DNA from 2 places in the Mesorhizobium sp. LSJC269B00 genome. Region 2 is predicted to be linked to the other one. Evidence: predicted binding sites of a transcription regulator. Region 2 holds the regulator's gene; the other holds the start of a gene.
What was found. The regulator LexA, encoded in region 2, represses DNA repair genes until DNA is damaged. The targets are predictions, from matches to a motif close to TGTTCNNNNTGTGTTCNG.
Positions count from the first base shown of each region.

Region 1: a site for LexA is predicted at 3,581-3,598, ahead of X771_RS154645 (metallopeptidase family protein). Genes of this name have one in related genera too.

Region 1 covers NZ_AYVN01000003.1:454,255-461,586, reverse strand. The annotation lists gene X771_RS154630 (DUF4173 domain-containing protein) at 1-1,144, opposite strand, end outside; gene X771_RS154635 (CoA ester lyase) at 1,758-2,639, shown strand; gene X771_RS154640 (DUF1737 domain-containing protein) at 2,679-2,885, shown strand; gene X771_RS154645 (metallopeptidase family protein) at 2,977-3,399, opposite strand; gene X771_RS1000000169145 (hypothetical protein) at 3,621-4,673, shown strand; gene X771_RS154655 (DUF6504 family protein) at 4,615-6,093, shown strand; gene X771_RS154660 (error-prone DNA polymerase) at 6,090-7,332, shown strand, end outside.
Region 2 covers NZ_AYVN01000005.1:681,703-689,034, reverse strand. The annotation lists gene gltX (glutamate--tRNA ligase) at 1-1,224, opposite strand, end outside; gene arr (NAD(+)--rifampin ADP-ribosyltransferase) at 1,685-2,101, shown strand; gene X771_RS148540 (ComEC/Rec2 family competence protein) at 2,214-4,670, shown strand; gene lexA (transcriptional repressor LexA) at 4,664-5,446, opposite strand; gene X771_RS148550 (GntR family transcriptional regulator) at 5,652-6,416, opposite strand; gene kynU (kynureninase) at 6,584-7,332, shown strand, end outside.

The sequences.
Region 1 (7,332 bases), on a different contig from region 2:
GCGCGATGCGGGCAATGATCAGTGCTAGCCCTGACGCCACCAACCCCATCCAGACGAAAGCCGCGATGCGCCAGTAGGTCAGTGCATAGACGCCGATATAGAGATCGAGCCTGAGAATCGACGAAATGACCAGCACGATGTTCTGCGCCACCCAGGCATAGACCAGTCGGCGGATCAGCGGATCGCTTGACGTTTCGCTGCCCGGCCGCAGCGCCGCCAGCACGAAGCCGGCGGCCAGCAGCGCGGTGGCGATCAGCGGATAGGCGCCGCGATGCGCATAAGCGGCATAGCTCAACCCGTCCGGCAGGGCGACCCCACCCCAGAGATAGGCGGCGTCGAGCCCGGTCTGCAGCGCAAACAGGGCATTGAAGACGATCAGCGCGCGCAAGATCGCGGCCTTGCCGAAGACGACGGCCTCGATCGTCGTGGCGGATTTTGTCGCGGCCGGTGCGGCCACGGCTGCAGGCGGCGCCAAAGGTGGAAGGCGGCGTGGGGGTCGGCGCAGCAAGCGCGGCAGGCGAGGTCGCAGGAAAGCCCAGACGCCGGCGAGCACGAACAGCCAGAAGACGATCCGCGCCAGCTGGATGAGATCGAGCAGCTTCATCAGGTCGATCAGCGACAGCCAGTATTCGATGACCGGATTGGCGGTGCCGAACAACAGCAGGAACACCGCGCCCAGCGTCACCGGCATGACCCAGACGATGATGGACGCCAGGTGGATGCGGCGGCCGCCAAGCCGGCGCACCGTGCGGCGCCATTGGAAAAAGTCACGGATAAGGCGCAGCGGCGCCGCCAGCAGGAACAGCGCGACCTGGCCGGCAATGCGGGCGATGCCGTGCCGCAGCCGCCCGGACAGGGACAGCGCAAACACCACCAGCGCCACGACAGCTATCGCCACCGACAGCGGGCTGACGTTCTCGGCCAGCGGCAGCAGCGCGACCAACAAAGCGGCCGGCTTGAGCCAGGGTCGGGTGGAATTCAGTGCGGCAGGATGCACAGCGACCACCGCGCCGGCGATCAGGATGGCAAACAGCAGCACCGTGATCCCGGCGGGCTGGCCGTAAAAGAAAAAATCCGCCAGCGCCACGAGCAGGACGGCGATGCCGAAACGGCGGCAAAAGGTCGGGGAAAGGGACTGCGTCATGCTCGGACTTTCCTGATGGGCTGGATCCGGCCGACGGGCGGATGTCTGGGGGTAAAAGGGAGCAGGCTTGCCTCCAGGCAAAGGCCGGCCTCCGTGCGAGGCGGATCGACCAGCCACCAGCTTTCGCTGCTGAGACGATAGGGCAGGGACCAACGGTTTCGCTGTTGCATGCCGCTGTTGTGGTGGCTGCGCATGGATACGGCAGGGCGCAGCGGAGGAGGTTTTCCGCAGAGATGTGCAGTTTTCGTGCAGGACCTGTGCTTACGGCCGGGGCGCTCCCCCCCATCTTTCCGGACGTTGGCGCTGTCCCAGCCAGGCTCCTTTCCTCTCCCTCCGGAGGGGGGAGAGGTGGCTCGGCGAAGCCGAGACGGAGTGGGGGAACCACCTGGCAGTCGCCGCGAACGGACATCGGAAGGGCACTGAGCGCATGGGTCGACCCCCACTCCGTCGAGCTTCGCTCGACACCTCTCCCCCGATCGACGGGGGAGAGGAAAGGCCCCCCTTCCGCAACTGCTGCGGGACGGGCGGGGCAGCGCAAGCTTTCGCAGTTGGCTCGTCATCAGGTACCGGTCGGACGCTTGCCTCACCCGCCCCCACGCGGCATAGATCGGCCATGACAAGCGAACCTTACCGCCCGCGCCGCTCGGTGCTTTACGTCCCCGCCTCCAACGACAAGGCGCTGGCCAGGATCGCGACGCTGGCCTGCGATGCCGTGATCATCGACCTCGAAGACGCCGTCGCGCCCTCAGACAAGATCGCCGCGCGGGACAAACTGGCCGGCATTTTCGCCAGCCGACCGAAACGCCGCTGCGAGATGATCGTGCGCGTCAACGCGCTGTCCAGCGAATGGGGCAACGATGACCTGCTGACCGCGGCGAAATTCGAGCCCGACGGCATCCTGTTGTCCAAGGTCGCCACGCCGCGCGATATCCTCGAAGTCGGCGACGTGCTCGACGACAATTTTGCCCCCGACAGCGTCAAGCTCTGGGCGATGATCGAGACGCCCAAGGCCATGCTCAATATCGGCGCCATTGCCGAACTCGGCCGCGATCGCGCTTCGCGGCTAAATTGTTTCGTCGCCGGAACGAACGATCTGGTCAAGGAAACCGGCATTCTGGCGACGCCTGATCGGCGCTACCTCGTGCCTTGGCTGATGCAGATGGTGCTGGCGGCGCGAGCCGGCGGCATCGACATACTCGACGGCGTCTCCAACGATTTTCGCGACCTCGACGCGTTTGCGCGCGAATGCACGGAAGCCGCCGCCATGGGGTTCGACGGCAAGACGCTGATCCACCCCGCCCAGATCGAAACCGCCAACCGCGCCTTTGCGCCCGCGCCCGAAGCTCTGGCCGAGGCGCGCGCGGTGAAGGATGCCTTTGCCTTGCCGGAAAATGCCGGCAAGGGCGTGATTGCTCTGAACGGCAGGATGGTCGAGCGGCTGCATCTGGCACAGGCCGAAAAACTGCTGGCGAAGGCCGCCGCCATCGGCGCATGATCCGCCCCGAAAAGACGAACTCACGACAGGACCTGACCCATGAGACTTTACCGCTTTCTGTCCGCCCCCGACGATTCAACCTTCTGCCACAAGGTGACCGCGGCGCTGAGCAAGGGCTGGCATTTGTACGGCTCGCCGACCTACGCCTACGACAAGAAGACCAAATCGATGCGCTGCGGCCAGTCGGTGGTGAAGGATATTGACGGCCAGGAATACGGGCCGGATACAAAGCTGAGCGACTGGTAGGGAAGGCGTCAACCTCCGCGTCTTCGTCATCCTAGGGCGAAGCAAGGAGCGAAGCGACGCGACGCAGACCCTAGGATGACAAAGGCGGGGGCTATTCCGCCGCCTCTTCAAGCTTTTCCATATCATCGTCCGACAGGCCGAAATGGTGACCGATCTCGTGGATCAGCACATGGGTGACGATGTCGCCCAGCGTCTCTTCGTTCTCGGCCCAGTAGTCGAGGATGGCGCGGCGGTAGAGGGTGATGCGGTTCGGGCCTTCGCCGGTCTGCGGGTTCCAGCGCTCGGCGATGCCGCGGCCCTCGAACAGGCCGAGCAGGTCGAACGGCGTCTCCAGCGACAGATCGTCCATGATCTCGTCGGTCGGGAATTCGGCGATCATGATGACGATCTCGCCGGTCAGCTTGCGAAAATCGTCGGGCAGATGTGCGTACGCCTCCAGCGCCAGAAACTCGATCTCCTCGATCGAAGGCGAGAGTTCATCGTGCCAGGTGCGGGTCTTGTAGATGCGGGCCATGCTTTGTCCTTTGATCCGGCATATAGGCTTTCCCTCCGGACTCGGCAAATGGACGGGTACCTGGCCAATTCTTTGCGCCGAATGGCTGCGACCAAAGTCCAAGGTTGGCCTCGCCACCTTTGATCAAGGAATAAATTCCTTCTGACTCCGCTTGACTCTTTCGGCACCCTCTGGAATCTATAAGAACATAACAGGAACAATTATGAGAGAAATTGACCGTCATGGCGACATCAGCCGTGGCGCGGGAGACTGTTTTTGCCCTGCGCCGCCAGATCGCGAAGATCGAGGGAACGCTGCCCGAGCGCCTGGCCGCGCCGGCCGGCGAGCGACCTCGTGCGCGCGCTGACAGCGCTATCGGCGGTGCGCCCGAACCTAATGCCGATGTCACCATCATCCGGCGCGGGCTTGCCGTGGCTTCGCCGAATGCTTTCCTGGCGACCGGCGTCGAGCACCTCGATGCGGCGCTGAGCGGCGGCCTGCCGAAAGCCGCCTTGAGCGAAATCCATGGCCTTGAGACCCGCAATGCCGGGGCCGTCGCCGGCTTTGTGCTGTCGCTGGTCAGCCTGATCCTCAAGGGCCAGCCCTTGCCCGTGCTGTGGATCGGCACATCGGAGATTTTTCGCGAGGCCGGCTTTCCCTATGCCAGGGGATTGCAGGGCATGTTCGGTATCGCACCGGAGCAGTTGCTGTTTTCCGAGGCGCCGAAACTCACCGATGCGCTGTGGGTAGCCGAGGAGGCCGCCAAGATGACGGCGCTCGCCGCAATCATTCTCGAGATCCGTGGCAGCCCGCAGCGGCTCGACCTCACCGCGACGCGCCGGCTGCACGCGCGCGCCCAAAACGCCGGCCGGCCGGTGTTCCTGCTGCGCCAGGCCGGCGAAGCCGAGCCGACCGCCGCCCCGGTGCGCCTCATCGTGTCGGCTGCACCAGCGAAATCGCGCCGGACGATCGCCGGGCCGCTTGCCGGCTCGATCGGCCACCCTGCCTTCACCGTCAGCATCGGCAAGAGCCGCACCGCTCTGCCTGGACAATTCACACTGGAGTGGAACCCCGATGAACACGCATTCGAAGAAAGAAAGCCCCGCGAAAAACGGGCAGAGAATTCTGTCGCTGTGGTTCCCGCATCTGGCGGCAGAACGGATCCTGCGCCAGCGCTTGGGACGGTCGTGGCGTTCCCGGCCTTCGGATCATCTGCCGCCATCTCACCCACCGCTCGTGATCAGCCATCGCGACCGCAACGCCCAGCGCATATCGGCCCTCGACGAGCGGGCTGAGGCGCTGCATCTGAAGCCTGGCATGGGCATTGCCGATGCGCGCGCCATGCATCCCTCGATCGACATCGTCGAGGCCGATCCGGACGCCGATCGCCGGCTGCTCGAAGGCCTCGCCGACTGGTGCGATCGCTATACGCCGCTGGTGGCGCTCGACGGTACTGATGGCCTTTATCTCGACGTCACCGGCTGCACGCATCTGTTCGGCGGCGAGCGCGCCATGCTGGACGACATCCTTGCGCGGTTTTTCCAGCAGGGTTTCGATGTCCGCGCCGGGTTGGCCGCGACGCCGGGTGCAGCCTGGGCGGCGGCGCGCTTCTGCGGCAACCGCATCGTTGTCTCCGGCGAGGAGGAAGCGCTGCTCGCCCCCTTGCCGCTGGCGGCACTGCGCATCGAGGCCGATATCCGCGCCAGCTTGGAAAGCGTCGGCCTGCGGACCGCCGGCGCGGTCATGGCAGCGCCGCGCGCGCCGCTCGCCCGTCGCTTCGGCGCGACCTTGCTGTTGCGGCTCGACCAGGCGCTCGGCCGCCTCGACGAGGCGGTATCGCCGCGCCTGCCCGTGGCCCCGCTTTCGGTCGAACGCCACCTGGCCGAACCGGTCGTGCTGACCGCCGAGATCGAACGGCTGGTGCTCTTGCTGGCGGTGACGCTGAAGGCCGATCTCGAACGCCGCGGCGAGGGCGCAAGGATGCTGGCGCTGCTTTTGTTTCGCGTCGACGGCGCCGTCAGCCGCATCGCTGTCGGTACCTCGCGACCGTTGCGCGAACCCAAGCTTATCCAGCGCCTGTTCCATGAGCGGCTGGCCGCGCTCGAACAGGACATCGATGCCGGCTACGGCTTCGACCTGGTGCGGCTTTCGGTGCTGGCGGCCGCCGGCTTCGACATGCAGCAGGCCGATTTGACCGGCGAGACCGAGGATGACGGCGCCGACATGGCACTCTTTGCCGACCGCATCCGAGCCAGGCTCGGCGACAGTGCGGTGCTGAAACCGGTCGCCCTCGAGAGCCATCTGCCGGAGCGCGCCATCGCCACCATCCCGTTCTCGGAAGCGCCACAACGCAAAGCACCGCTCAGGAAGCCGGGCTCGAAAGACGCGCCGCGCGCAACCATCTTCCCGCCGGAACGGCCGATCCGGCTGTTCCGTTCGCCCGAGCCGATCGAGGTGCCGGCCACCGAAATGCCTGAGGGTCCGCCGATGAATTTCCGCTGGCGCCGCGCTCTCTACCGGGTCGCGCGCGCCGAGGGGCCGGAACGCATCGCGCCGGAATGGTGGCGTGAAACGTCAAGCGATCCGCTCACATCGACGCGTGACTATTTCCGGATCGAGGATGCCGACGGCCGCCGCTACTGGCTCTACCGGCAAGGCCTCTATGGCAACCCGCAGGTGCCGCCGCGCTGGTTCATGCATGGAGTCTTCGCATGAACGCGCTGACCGTCATCCCCTATGCGGAATTCGGCATCCAGTCGAACTTCTCCTTCCTGCGCGGCGCCTCCAAGCCGGAGGAGCTGGTGGTGGCGGCCAAATTCCTCGGCTTTTCCTCGATCGGACTGGCAGACCGCAACACGGTGGCCGGCGTCGTGCGCGCCTGGCAGCAGGCCAAGGTCGAGAAGCTCGCCTATCACCCCGGTTGCCGCCTGGTGTTCGGCGACGGCACGCCGGACATTCTCGCCTATCCGCAGAACCGCAAGGGCTGGGGCCATCTCTGCCGCATGCTGACGCAAGCCAATTTGCGCGATGAAAACGAGAAGGGCGCGACCCTTCTCCAGCGCAGCGACCTGCTCGAATGGGGCGACCTGCTGTCGCTGGCGGTGCTGCCGGATCTCTCGGCGAATGCCGACGATCCCCTGGCATTGGTCCGTCAACTGAAAGACCGTTTCGGCGCTAATTTGCGGCTAGGCATGGCGCCGGATTATCGCGGCAATGACCGTTTCCGCATCGAGCAGGCGGCGGGCATGGCGGACATCGCCGGCGTGCCGCTGATGGCGACCAACGACGTGCTTTATCACAGCGCCGAGCGCCGCTCGCTGCAAGATGTGCTCACCGCCATCCGCCTCAATTTGCCGGTCGCCGAGGTCGGGCTGGAGCTGACGGCCAACGCCGAGCGCCATCTGAAGCCGCCGCTGGAAATGGCCCGTCTCTTCCGCCGCCATCCACGGGCGCTGGCCGAGACGCTGCGCTTTGCCGGCGAACTGACCTTCTCGCTCAGCGACCTCCAGTACAATTATCCCGACGAGCCGACGCAATCAGGGCTTGGGCCGCAGGCCGAGCTAGAGCGTCTGGCCAGGGAGGGGGCCGCCACGCGCTATCCGGCGGGCGTCCCCGCTTCCGTCTTGCAGCGCATCAGTGAGGAGCTCGCTCTGATCGAGCGTCTGAATTATGCGCGCTATTTCCTGACCGTTTACGACATCGTCCAGTTCGCCCGCAATGAGGGCATTCTGTGCCAGGGCAGAGGCTCGGCCGCCAACTCGATCGTCTGCTACTGCATCGGCATCACCGAGGTCGGCCCCGAGCGCATCGACACGTTGTTCGAGCGCTTCATTTCCGAGGAGCGCAACGAGCCGCCCGACATCGACGTCGATTTCGAGCATGAGCGGCGTGAGGAGGTGATCCAGTACATCTACTCCAAATACAGCGCCAAGCGCACCGCGCTGGCTGCCGCCG
Region 2 (7,332 bases):
AGTCTGCAAAGCGGCATGTGCGCCGCGCAGGATCGCGCGCGCGTCGGCACTGAGCAGTGCTGCCGCCTTCTCGTCGATCGGCAGCGGCCGCTCGACGAACAGGAAGGCCGCGCCATCGGCCAGTTCCACCAGCGTCTTGGCGCGCTCTTTCAGGCCCGGCAAGGCGGCCAGCAGCTGCGCCTTCCTGGCGTCGTCGAGACGGGCGGCGATAGCAGATCCGCTTTCCAGGTATGGCAGAGTGGCGACGAAAATGTCGAACAGCTCGGTATCGGCCATCTTGCGCATATGCGCGCCGTTGATTGACTCGAGCTTGGCGAAGTCGAAGCGCGCCGCACCCTTGTTGACATCGCCGATGTCGAACCACGAAATCATGTCCTTGATCGACATGATCTCGTCGTCGCCATGGCTCCAGCCGAGCCGCGCCAGATAGTTGAGCAGTGCCTCGGGCAGATAGCCCATGGCGCGATAAGCCTCGACACCGAGTGCGCCGTGCCGCTTCGACAGCTTGGCGCCGTCGGCGCCGTGGATCAGCGGGATATGCGACATCGACGGGACGTCCCAGCCCATGGCGTTGTAGATCACCGTCTGGCGCGCGGCGTTGGTCAGATGGTCGTCGCCACGGATGATGTGGGTGACGCCCATGTCATGGTCGTCGACGACGACGGCATGCATGTAGGTCGGATTGCCGTCCGAGCGCAGGATGATGAAATCGTCGAGGTCCTTGTTGGGGAAGCGCACCTCGCCCTGCACACGGTCGTGCACCACGGTTTCGCCCTCGGTCGGCGCCTTGATGCGGATGGCGCCCTTGACGCCGGGAGGCGCCTCCGAGGGGGCACGATCGCGCCACTGGCCGTTGTAGCGCGGCGGCAAGCCCTTGGCGCGTGCGGCCTCGCGCATCGCTTCGAGCTCGGCAGGCGTCTCGTAGCTGTAATAGGCCTTGCCCAGGCGCACCAGCTCCTCGGCCACCTCACGGTGGCGCGGCGCGCGCTCGAACTGCGATATGGCCTCACCGTCCCAGGAAAGGCCGAGCCAGGTCAGCCCATCCAGAATGGCCTGTGTCGCCGCCTCGTTGAAGCGTTCGCGGTCGGTGTCCTCGATGCGCAGCACCATCGTGCCGCCGGTGTGCCTGGCGTACAGCCAGTTGAACAGCGCCGTGCGCGCGCCGCCGATATGCAGATAGCCGGTGGGCGAGGGGGCAAAACGGGTGACGACCGTGTCGGACATGGAATTCTCGGGAACCTTGGAAAGCGGGGCGTGATCGCGCGGACTTTCGCGCTTTGCGCGTTCATGTAGCATAGGGGGTCTGGGGCGCAAGGGGCAGACCCGATGGCTGGATGAGGCCGGGGGCACGTCGGCAATTATCGGTTGCGTCAACTGGCGGTGGAGCCTTGTAGCACAAAATCTGTTCGCACCTCCGCGCAACCTCGTTTGGCAGCAGCGTCAATGTCTGGGTTTCATTCGGCTGCAGCGCCCGTCACAGTGCCTGGAACATCGCTGCGACGGTGGTAGCCCCCTCTGACGAGCGGACATTTCTTCACGGATGCGGCACTGCCCGACACAACGCCGCCGTGACAGCGTTGGCTTGGTCACGCATATTGACCTTTCTGCAATCATTATCGTGAACACCGCAACTGTGTGCAGTCCGGTCCGCCACGAAGGAGGCAGATTGAAAGAAGGGCTACCGATGACCGAAAACGCCGACCATACGGAGGGTGATCCGTTCTACCATGGTACCCGGGCGGATTTGAAACCCGGGGATCTGCTGAGCGTCGGCCACCCTTCCAATTTCAGAGGTAAACCACTGTCATGGATCTATTTCACCCAGACACTGGAAGCCGCCATCTGGGGAGCAGAGCTTGCAACGGGTGACGGTCGTCAAAGGATTTACATCGTAAAGCCGACGGGGTTTTTTATGGATGACCCTAACCTGACCGACAAAAAATTTCCCGGTAATCCGACGAAATCCTACCGCTCCCGTGATCCGTTGCTCATCCTGGGTGAACTCGGTGAATGGCAGGGTCATACACCGGAACAATTGAAGGCAATGCACGATGGGCTTGCTCGCCTGAGGGCGGAGGGCCAGGATATGATTGAGGATTGAGCGTCCTTGCCAGGTGATGGTCGATTCCGGCGCGGTGGACGTGATCACGCAGACTTTCGCGCTTTGCGCGTTCATGTAGCATAGGGGGTCTGGGGCGCAAGGGGCAGACCCGATGGCTGGACGTGGCCGGGGCACGAAGGAAGGCGAAGGCGCCGAGGCAAGCGTCAGCGAACGCTCGCTGTTTGCCGATAGTCCCTATGCCGAGCCGCTGCCCCTCGCGCTGCCTGAGCCGCATCCCGGCGTCGCGCCTGCGCTGCCCGGTCACGCGTTGCCGACGCAAGTCACAGCGCCCGGATCTATCGCCCGTCTGCGCAGACGGCTTCGCCGTCCGTCATGGCCCGCGCTCCGCCGCAGCCTTGCCGTGGCCGCCAACACGGAGCTCGACCGGGGCGTCGCCTTCCTGCTGGTGCCGGTTTTCCTGGCGGCCGGCGTCATCATTTATTTCTCGCTGGCCGGCGAGCCCGGCTTTGCGCAGCCAATCGCCATTGTGGTGCTGGCGACATGTTGCGCTGTCGCCACGCGATCGCAGCCGAGGACGCATCTGTTCTGCATGGCCGCGATGCTGTGCGCGCTCGGCGTCGTCGCCGCCAAGGTCGAGACCTGGCGCGCCGGAACGCAGATGCTCGGCTCCGAGATCCAGACACGGCTGACCGGCCGCGTCGTCAGTCTCGAACAGATGGAGAGCGGGCGCATCAGGCTGACGCTCGACGTGGTTTCGACCGCTTACCCCAAGCTGCGCTACGCCCCGGAGCGGGTCAGGCTCTCGGCGCGGACCGTTCCCGCCGATATGACCGCCGGCTCCCTGATCACCGGCTATGCCAGGCTGTTGCCGCCGACCGGTCCGGTGCGGCCAGAGAGCTCCGATTTCTCCTTCGACAGCTATTTCACCGGTATCGGCGGCAGCGGCTTCTTTCTCGGCAATCCGAAAACCATTGCTACGCAGGGACCGCCGCCGCTGACCGCGCGGCTCTCCTCGGCAATCGAGAACGCGCGCGAAAACATTGCCGACCATATCAGGGGCAAGATCGGCGGCGCCGAAGGCGAGATTGCCGCGGCGTTGATTGTCGGGGTGCGCGCTGGCATCCCGGACGAGGTCAACGAAGCGATGCGGCGCACCGGCATCTACCACATCATCTCCATCTCCGGCCTGCACATGGCGCTGGTTGCCGGCACCATCATGGCGTTGCTGCGTGGCGCCTTTGCGCTGTTTCCCGATTTCTCTTCGCGCCGGCCGGTGAAGAAATATGCGGCCGCGGCAGCGCTTGTCTCGATCGCCGCCTATCTCGTTATTTCAGGCGTCGTGGTTGCCGCCGAGCGCAGCTTCATCATGCTGGCGGTCATGCTTGTCGCCGTGCTGTTTGATCGCGCCGCACTCACCATGCGCAATCTGGCGATCTCCGCCATTGCCGTCATCCTGGTGTCGCCGCACGAGGTGGTCGGTCCCAGCTTCCAGATGTCGTTTGCCGCCACCGCCGCCCTTGTCGGCGCCTATGCCGGCTGGGCCGATTACCGCGCCGACAAGGTGAGAACGCCGTCGGCAAAGCGCTCCTTCGTCGGCTTCCTGTCGCGAAAATTCGCGCTGGCCATGGGCGGCCTCGCCATGACCTCGATCATCGCCGGCAGTGCAACCTTGCTGTTCGCCATTTGGCATTTTCAGCGTGTGTCGCCGCTCAGCCTGATCGCCAATCTGGCCGTGATGCCGATTGTTTCGTTGATCGTCATGCCCTTTGCCGTGCTCAGCGCACTGGCGATGCCGTTCGGCGCCGACGGGCCGTTCCTCTATGTGATGGGCAAGGGTCTGATGGCGATGATCGCTATATCGGCCTGGATTTCCGAGCGCTCGCCGGTCGACGCCGTCGGGCTGATCTCCATCCGCTCGGTGCTGTTGGTGGCGGTCGCCCTCGTCATCGCCACCATGGCCACCACCTGGCTCAGGCTGGCGGCCGTGCCTTTCGCGCTGGCCGGCCTGTTGACGGTGCCGCAGGTGCTTACGCCCGACGTGCTCATATCCGAGGACGCACATCTGGTGGCCATGCCGATCGGTGGCGGCGAACTCGCCCTCAACCGCGAACGCTCCAACGAATTCACCACGGACAATTGGAAACGGGCGCTGCGGGCCGAAACCATTATCCCGCCCGAGATTTTCGAGGCAACAGATACGCGGTTCGATCTCGATCCGCTCGATCTGCCGCCCGGGTCGCCCTTCTATTGCATGGGCGATCTCTGTATCGCCCGACACCCTTCCGGAGCCATTGTAGCCCTTGCCAAAGACCGCAAGACGGCGCGGCCGGCCTGTGCCTTCGCGAGCCTGATCGTCATCGATGACGCCACGGCCTACAATCCGTGCCGCGACCCGCTTGTGCTGGTCGTGACGAAGAAACAGCTGGCCCGCGACGGCAGCGCCGCCGTCTTCTTCGATCCGCAATCGGCAGCTGCAGCGCCAACCATCCGCTTCGCCGTCGACAAGCCGTATCGCCCCTGGCACGAGCAACGCCGCTTCTCCCGCGAAGCGCGCGGCCTGCCGCCTTACAACCAGCGTGAAAAGTACAAACCCAAGCCGGCTCAGTAGCGCCGGATCAATCCGACAAGCTTGCCCTGCACCTTCACCCTGTCCGGTCCAAAAATGCGGGTCTCGTAGGCCGGGTTGGCGGCTTCCAGGGCGATCGAGGCGCCCTTGCGGCGGAAGCGTTTCAGGGTCGCTTCCTCATCGTCGACCAACGCCACCACGATCTCGCCGGGGCTGGCTGTGTCGGCATTGCGGATGATGACCGTGTCGCCATCGAAAATGCCGGCCTCGATCATCGAATCGCCCTTGACCTCGAGCGCGTAGTGTTCGCCGCCCATGATCATGTCGGGCGGCACCGAGATCGAATGGGTCTGATGCTGGATGGCGTCGATCGGCACGCCGGCGGCGATGCGTCCCATAACCGGGATTGAAATCGCGGAAACGGCATCGTCATTGCCGGCAGACATCGAACGCGACGGCGAGCCCGGCTTGATCTGGCGGCCGAGACCGCCTTGGCCCATCCCGCCTTGTCCCTGGCCGCCTTGCCCTTGGCCGGCTTGACCAAGACTGCCCTGAATGACGCTCGGCGAAAACTTCCTCGCCGCGTTGAGGCCTGGTGCGATCGAGTCGGGTAGCCGCAGCACTTCCAGCGCGCGCGCCCGGTTCGGCAGCCGGCGAATGAAACCGCGCTCCTCAAGCGCCGTGATCAGGCGGTGGATGCCGGACTTGGAGGCGAGGTCGAGCGCTTCCTTCATCTCGTCGAAGGACGGCGGGATTCCGCTCTCCTTCAGGCGTTCATGGATGAACATCAGAAGCTCATGTTGTTTGCGCGTCAGCATCGCGGCCCCCAAGGGTTCTGAAACCAGAATCAGAAAAAACAAACCCAGAACAAACACTATCTGTTCCAGTTGTGTTCCGCAACCTTTTAAAGTTTAATGAATGTGTTGACGTTTTGTTCAGCGTAACGTTCGGCGCTGCGAGCGCCGCTCGTAGTCGTTGGCCGGCAACGGGGTGAAACGAAGACAAAGTGCCCTGCGTCGTCGGCTACGATCGCCGCTTCCTTTTCGGACGGGGCTGCGCAGCATCCGCGCCGGGTTCACTCTGGGCATAGACCTGCAGCGTGTAGCCGATGTGAGCGGTCATCAGAGTTTTCGCACGTTCGACGTCGCGATCGAGGGCCGCTTCCATCAGGGCGGTATGGTGTTCGATCGCCACGGCGTCGCGCAGGGCCGCCACGGCCTTCCGGTGGCCATCCGTGCGGCCGGCGGCGGCGCGCAGCGTCGGGGCCAGACCCAGAAAGCGGTGATGGCGATGCAATTGGTCGGAAATCGTCGCATTGAAGCGCAGCAGCCAGCTGGATGTCGCGGCACTGAGCAGCGCCGCATGGAAGGCATCGTGTTTTTCGTACCACGCGTCGACCGCATCATCCGATGGATCGTCGAGAACAGACCCGCACCGTGAGAGACGATAGTGGGCGGCAACGACCGCGTCTTCCCACTCACGGTCGCCCTCCTCGATCGATTCCACCAGCAGGGGCAGTTCGACCACCAGCCGCGCACGCGCCAAATCCTCGAGCTCCGCCCGAGAGACGGGAGCGACCGCAAACCCGCGGTTGCTGATGGCGGTCACAAGCCGTTCCGCCTCCAGCCGCGACAGCGCCTCGCGCAACGGCGTCCAGCCGATGCCGTAGGTGTTGCGCAGCGTGCTCAGCTTCAACGGCGCGGCAGGCGCCAGCCGGGTCGCAAGAATATCGCGCCTGAGCAGGCGATAGGCCGCTTCCGTCTTCGAGGTCTGCTCGTCATCCAGCATCGTGATCCATCAGACATAAACGCTCGGCGGATCATTATATATCAAAGCCTTTCAATGGGTGAATTATATATAATATTTGACAGTTCAAGGGCGACCACTCAAGATCGCCGGCATGTTTGGGCGGCAGGCTCCGCCGCGCGCGTTTGTCCATGGAAGGGCGCCGGATCATGAGCACGACACCCGATCTCGCTACAATCGATGCAATGGATGCCGCCGATCCGCTGCGCTCCATGCGTGAACGCTTTGTCTTGCCGCAAGGCGTGATTTATCTCGACGGCAATTCGCTGGGTGCCGCGTCACCAGCCGTCTTCAGCGAATTGCAACAGGCCGCCACGCAGGAATGGGCGCAGGACCTCATTCGCGCCTGGAACACGGCTGGCTGGTTCAACATGCCGGTGGAACTGGGAGATCAGCTCGGACGACTGATCGGCGCGGCTGACGGGCAGACGGTGGTCTGCGACACAACCTCGATCAACATCTACAAGCTGCTGCACGCAGCGCTCGGCATGCGGCCGGATCGGTCGGTCATCGTTGCCGAGGGCGACAGTTTCCCGACCGACCTCTACATCGCCGAAGGCGTCGCCTCGACCCGGCCGGGAACGCGGCTGCGGCTGGAGGGCGTCGACGCGGCCGCAATCGAGGAGCTGATCGACGACAGCGTTGCCGTCATCCTGGTCAACCACGTAAACTACAAATCCGGCCAGTTGCGCGACATGGCGGCGCTGACGCGCAAGGCACATGACGCCGGCGCGCTGATCATCTGGGACCTCTGCCACACCGCCGGCGCCTTGCCGGTCGAACTCGACCGTGCCAATGCCGATTTCGCTGTCGGCTGCACCTACAAATACCTCAATGGCGGCCCGGGCTCGCCGGCCTTCATCTACGCGGCCGAGCGCCACCATGGTGATATCAGGCA